DNA from 3 places in the Clostridium taeniosporum genome. Region 3 is predicted to be linked to each of the others. Evidence: riboswitches for the same ligand, from Rfam matches in the RefSeq annotation. Region 3 holds a riboswitch; each other region holds the start of a gene.
The links. Region 3 has a riboswitch for lysine ahead of BGI42_RS00400 (Na+/H+ antiporter NhaC family protein). Riboswitches for the same ligand answer to the same signal wherever they lie in the genome.

Region 1: it holds a riboswitch for lysine, as region 3 does, so the genes downstream of both, lysA (diaminopimelate decarboxylase) here and BGI42_RS00400 (Na+/H+ antiporter NhaC family protein) in region 3, are expected to answer to the same signal.
Region 2: it holds a riboswitch for lysine, as region 3 does, so the genes downstream of both, dapA (4-hydroxy-tetrahydrodipicolinate synthase) here and BGI42_RS00400 (Na+/H+ antiporter NhaC family protein) in region 3, are expected to answer to the same signal.

The regions. Positions count from the first base shown of each region.
Region 1 covers NZ_CP017253.2:2,923,584-2,925,876, forward strand. Annotated here, with positions in the region: gene lysA (diaminopimelate decarboxylase) at 51-1,346, opposite strand; lysine riboswitch at 1,572-1,739, opposite strand.
Region 2 covers NZ_CP017253.2:3,171,350-3,173,642, forward strand. Annotated here, with positions in the region: gene dapA (4-hydroxy-tetrahydrodipicolinate synthase) at 413-1,282, opposite strand; lysine riboswitch at 1,492-1,658, opposite strand; gene BGI42_RS14275 (MBL fold metallo-hydrolase) at 2,196-2,293, shown strand, end outside.
Region 3 covers NZ_CP017253.2:93,958-96,250, forward strand. Annotated here, with positions in the region: gene BGI42_RS00395 (ABC1 kinase family protein) at 1-744, shown strand, start outside; lysine riboswitch at 800-974, shown strand; gene BGI42_RS00400 (Na+/H+ antiporter NhaC family protein) at 1,090-2,293, shown strand, end outside.

The DNA of each region.
Region 1 (2,293 bases), 440 kb from region 3:
TTATCTTGGGAAAGAATATTAATAAAAAGCTAATTTTATTTAAAGATAATTTAGACTATTTCATTTTTTATAAGATCTTCATATGTTTCTCTCTTACAAATAAGTCTTGCTTTATTATCTTTTATCATCACTACTGGTGGTCTTGGAATCTTATTATAATTATTAGACATTGAATATCCGTATGCACCAGTTGTCATAACTGCTAAAATATCATTTGACTTTGGTACAGAAATATTAATATCATTTAATAGTATATCTCCTGATTCACAACATTTACCACAAATAGTTACTAATTCTTCTAGGTCTCTCTTAACTTCGTTAGCTAACATACATTCATATTTAGCATTATACAAAGCTGGTCTTATATTATCCGACATTCCACCATCTACTGATATATACTTTCTTACTCCGGAAATATTTTTTATTGATCCTACTGTATATAAAGTTATTCCAGCGTTACCAACTATACTTCTACCTGGTTCTATTATTAATGATGGCTTTGATTGACCTGTTCTAGAGCAAACTTCATCAACCTTATTTAATATTGCTTCACAATATTCTTTAGTTGTTTTTGGTTTATCCCCTCTATTATAGTATATACCAAATCCACCACCTAAATCTAGTTCTTTTATTAAATATCCTGTATTTTGTTTGATTTTCTTTATTAAATCTAGCATAATTTCTACTGCATCTTCATATGGTTCAATTTCAAATATTTGAGATCCAATATGACAATGTAGTCCAACTAACTCTATATTAGGAAACTCCATGGACTTATTCACAGCATCTTCTATCATATTATTAACAGGTGGAAATCCAAACTTAGAATCAATTTGACCAGTTTTTATATATTCATGAGTATGGGCTTCAATGCCAGGAGTTATTCTTAAAAATATTTTTTGAATTTTATTATACTTTGCTGCAATTTTATTTAATGATTCCATTTCATAATAATTATCTACAACAAATCTTCCAACACCTAGCTTAACTCCAAAGTCAATTTCATCTAATGTTTTATTATTTCCATGAAACATTACCCTTTCTAAGGGAAATCCTGATTTATAAGCTGTAAAAAGTTCCCCTCCAGATACAACATCTAATGATAACTTTTCTTCATTTATTATTTTACACATTTCAATTGTCAAAAATGCTTTCCCTGCATATGCAACTCTGTTTAAAGATTCCTCACATTTAAAATATTTGTAATAATCACTACAGTTTTGTCTGATTAACCCCTCATCCATAACATATAAAGGTGTACAATACTCCTTTACTAAATCAGTAGTTTTAATTCCCCCAATTGTTAATTCATTGTCTATAATTTCCATATTTCCGAATAATTTCATCTTTCTACCCTCCAATAATTTGTCTAAAAACAAAAGTCACAGATATTAATCTGCGACAGGTAGAGTCTACTTAATTAGGATTTTTGTTGCTCATTGCTTATTGCTAAAGTTATTTTAAATAGTATTTATTAATACTATTATTAGTATAATTAATATAAATTAAACATAAAAATATAAATTAATTTATATTTTTAGTGTAAATTTACTAATTATATTGCAACTATTCCACCTTGTAGCTCTCCACGTTAGTGACAGTTATGTATATATTCTATACACCCCCAAAAATAATTTTTCGCATAAAAATTATTTCTTCGGCTACAATGCCTTTTTTTATAAATCAATATCTGCCGACTCCTTATAAATACTCATCATTATAGCACCTCTACCTTAGGTTTTATTCTATATTTTATTATATTAAAATTTATTATTTTTGTTAAAGATATGATATCATAAATTCAATCTATTTCAATACTTTTGGGTCTATTTTTTTTAACTTTATCAATTTATTAATTTTTTTCAAATAATTACTAATCAATTACTAAATTCGTTAATTTTAAAATAAAATTTTAATTAGCAAAGTATAAATTTTTTTAATATTTAAATTTATTTTTTATTTATCCCTGTTATAATTAACAGTTTTCAAATATGAAATAATTAATCAATAAAGAAACTTCAATGGAGCCTTTAATACTATGAATATTAATTATTATAGTTTATATAATAAGTTTATTTTTACCGTTATTAATTTAGTGTATTTACAAGTTTCTTTCAACTTATCCACATTATCCACATATTTTATCCACAACAATGTTAATTTTGTTAACAAATATTTATTAAGAATATTTATTATAGATATAATTATTTTTTAATAATATGATATCGTATTTAATTTTACACTTTTCTATATATAGTTACATTTTATTTGGTATATACTGTATATCCATACC
Region 2 (2,293 bases), 190 kb from region 3:
CTAAACATTTCAACAGTCAAAAGTATTTTAATAACTTGACTTGTGCACTAAATTCATCAATTTTACCAAATGGCTTAAAATCAAGGTTTATTAAATATTAAAGAATAAATTTTAGATATACTCTACTCAATCTTTTATACAAATTTAGTTTATTATTTTAATATAACTAGTTAAAGTCTATTTAATTCTAAAATTTATGCTTAAAAATAATAGAATGTTGGCTTTTTAGAATATATGTCCAAATCGCTGCACAAATCTAGTTAATAATTAAATATAAATACGTATTAAAAATAAATATTAGAAAAAAACAAAATTAAAGAGATTTGAAATCTCTCTAATTTTATTTAAAATCACCCTCAATTTTTCACTTATTACTTATTGCTAAATTTCCTAGCCCCTATATAATAGTTATTTATAAAAATAACATATTATCTAATTTTTCTTTGAGTTTATCAGTTATATTAGTTAGTGGTAATCTAACTTCATCAGAATCAATTAATCCTATCTTTTTTAAACAGTATTTTAATGGAGTTGGATTAGGTTCTTGAAATAATAATGGTATAAACTTTGAAATATCACTCCATATTTTTAATGCTTCTTTATGATTATTATTTTGTATATAATCATATATTTTTATAAAACTTTCTGTATTTAAACTTGCAGATGCTAAAATTCCACCATCTCCACCAAGTGCTAATGTTGTATAAAAAAGAGCATCTTCTCCTGTTAATATTGAAAAATTATCATTTGGTCTATTTAATAATAATTCAGAAGTTTGATTTATATTTCCCGAACAATCTTTTATCCCAATGATATTTTTTAGCTCTGCTAATTTATATATAGTCTCATTTTCTATATTAACTCCAGTTCTATAAGGAATATTATACATTAATATATTCATATCTGTTGATTCTGATATACTTTTAAAATGTTCATAAATACCTCTTTGGTTTGGTCTAGAATAATATGGTGCTACTGATAATATTCCATTTACCTTATTATCTTCTGCTATCTTTAATTTTTTTATTACATCTAAAGTATTATTTCCTCCAAGTCCTACATATACTTTTGTTCTACCATTATTATATTCCATTGTTTTTGATAGTACTTCATTATATTCAAAAGATGATATTGTTGAACTCTCCCCAGTAGTTCCTAATGGAATTATTCCATCTACGCCTTTTTCTATATAATAATCCACTAATTTTTTATAGCAAACAAAATCAACACAATTATCTTTAAATGGTGTTACAAGTGGTATTATTACGCCTTTTATTTTCACAAATAGCCCCCCTAAAAATACAAACATATTTTCACTAATTTTAACTGTTATTTAGTTATTCAATTTTGTATTTATTTTTCATAGCGTTTTACACTATTAAATATTAATATAAGAAAACCCGCTATAGAATTACTATAACGGGTAGAGTTCGATTGCTAAAGCTTATAAAGATATTGCTATTATAAAGAAATATTAATAATATCTCATTACATCCTTGTAGCTCTCCACTTACGTGACAGTTATACATATATTTTATGCATACCCAGAAATAAATTTTTGCTTGATTCATTTCTTCGGCCATTATACCTTTCCTTATTAATCAACATCTGCCGACTCCTAATAAGTACTCTTTATAAACAGCTCCTCTACCTTAGGTTTTCCCTATTCATTTTGCTCATTATATCATTTTTAAACATTACTGTAAAGTACTTACAAGATATATTTTATATAATAGTTATCTTTTTTGTTTATAAAATTTAAATCCATATCTATATATTTAACTTTAATTAAAAAATATAAATTAATTTACTTGACTTACATATTAAATTCTAATATTTTACCACATTATTTAAAATGAAGATTTATTAAATATAGAAAATAAATTATATATATCATATTTAATTTTTTATATAAATTTCATTTACTTTCCATATATAAGAATTTAAATTTATACAATTCTAAAATGTATACTTGAAAATAATAAAATATTAACCTTTTGTTACATATATCCATATAACTGTATAAGTCTAATTATATTTTTTTAATCAACTAGGCAATTGCTCAACTAAAATTTTTTATTTTAAAAAATAAATCATATATAATATATTTAATTTTTCCTACTTATTGTTATAAATATACATACCATCTATAATTATATTATCTTAAATAATAAGTTATAAAGGAGAAAAATTTTATGGAATCTATAACTATGCTTGGTACTGGTTCTGCTATGGTAACTAAATGTTATAATACCTGCTTTACCATATCAAAAGATAATGAACATTTTCTTAT
Region 3 (2,293 bases):
GAGGGAACTAAAAAAAATTTAAATTCAATGATGTTAGCAATAGCAACTAGAGATAAAGAAAAATTAATAGAATGTATATTAGCAGTTTCAATAAAAAAAGGTAAAGTAAATAGAATGCACCTATATGATGGGGTATCATATATGTTTGATACATATTTAACTACATCAATAAAAAATATAAAAATATCTGTATTAGTACAAGAAATATTTCATTTAACAAGAGAAAACAATTTACAATTACCAAGGGAATTAGTATCTCTAATAAGAGGAATAATAATACTTGAAGGTGTAATAGTTGAAATAGATCCAGAACTAGAAATTATAGATGTTATAGTATCTTTTATAAAAGAAAAAAATAAGGATATAATATTTGATACTCTAACAAGTGAAGAACTATTAGTATCATTATATTCTTTTGGAAGAGATGGAATTAGGATACCATCTAAAATGTTAGAATTATTAACTAAAATGTCTTTAGGAGAAAGTAAATTTCAATTTGTAGTTGAAGATAAGGAATATATATTTCAAGAATTGAATAAAATGATAAATAGAATAATAACAGGTTTATTAGTAGCAGCATTGATTATAGGATCATCATTAGTAATAAGTAAAAATGTAGGCCCTAAATACAATGGGGTGTCATTAATTGGTATTGTGGGATATAGTATTTCAATTATTTTTGCATTAATACTTTTAATAAACATGATAAAATATTGGTATTTTAATATAAAAAATAAAAAATAATATTTGAAAAATTTTTAATATGCTGTATAATGGATTATAAATAAAGTGAATATTTAAAAGAGGTAGAGGCGCAAAATTTAAGAGTATTATTATTGAGGTAAGCACGATGACGTAGTAAGAAAGGAAATTTTGCCGAAGCTTATAACTGATGTTTTAAGGTTATAGAGCTGGGCTTATGCAGAATATGTATAAGACTGTCACAAATTGGTTTGTGGTGAGCTATCATTCATGAAGTTTTTTAAAGTCTATTTGACTATTGTTAAACCTTGAGTGTTAATCACTTAAGGTTTTTTTATTTATAGTCAGCCTCAGCAGATGTTCACAAAACAAATGGGAGGATGTAAAATGAAAAAAATTAATAAGTATCATGTATTTTTATTAACATTTATGATGTTTTTTATGACATCAACAGTTGCTTTTGCTGAAGAGGTAGATCCTTCAGTAATTAATTCAACTAAATTTGGATGGTTTACTATATTACCACCACTTGTAGCTATAATATTAGCATTTATAACTAAGGATGTTGTAATATCACTGTTTATAGGAATTTTATCTGGATCTTTTTTATTAAATTTATCTGGAGGAAATCCATTTTATGCACTTATTCAAGCTTTCTTAGATTTTGTTCAAAGAGCATTAAATTCTTTAGCTGATCCATGGAATGCAGGGATAGTACTTCAAGTTATGGCTATTGGAGGAGTAATTAGTTTAGTTAGTAGAATGGGTGGAGCAAGGGCTATTGCAGAAGCTTTAGCAAAAAAAGCTAAAAGTCCTGTAAGTACTCAAATAATTACTTGGTTACTTGGTATTTTTGTATTTTTTGATGATTATGCAAATTCACTAATAGTTGGTCCAATAATGAAACCAGTAGCAGATAAAATGAAGATTTCTAGACAAAGATTAGCATTTATAATTGATGCAACAGCAGCTCCGGTAGCAGGAATTGCAATAATATCAACATGGATTGGTTTAGAATTAGGACTTATAAGAGATGGTTTTGCAAGTTTAGGACAACAAGTAGATGCATTTGGAGTATTTTTAAGTACAATTCCATATAGATTTTACAATATATTAATTTTAGTATTTGTTGTTGCAAGCTCTTTAATGTTAAGAGATTTTGGTCCAATGAGAAAAGCAGAAATTAAAGCAAGACAAGGAGAGTCTTTTAATAAAGAAGTTGCTTTAGATAAAGAAATGGAAGATGAAATCAAAGTAAAAGAAGGAGTAAAATTAAGTATTTGGAATGCTATTATTCCAATAGGAGCTTTAATTATTTCCGCTCTTGCAAGTTTTTATTATAGTGGTTATACAACAATAATGGGCGGCGAAGATCAAACTTTGATAAATATTATGAGTACTTCACCAGCGTCATTTGCTGCGATAAGAGAAGCTTTTGCAGCTTCAGATGCAGCTGTAGCATTATTCCAATCAGCTTTATTTGCTTCTATAGTAGCTATATTAATGGCAGTAAGTAAAAAAATATTTACATTATCAGAAGCAATAGATAATTGGATACATGGAATGAAAGGTCTTATAATAACTGGAGTTA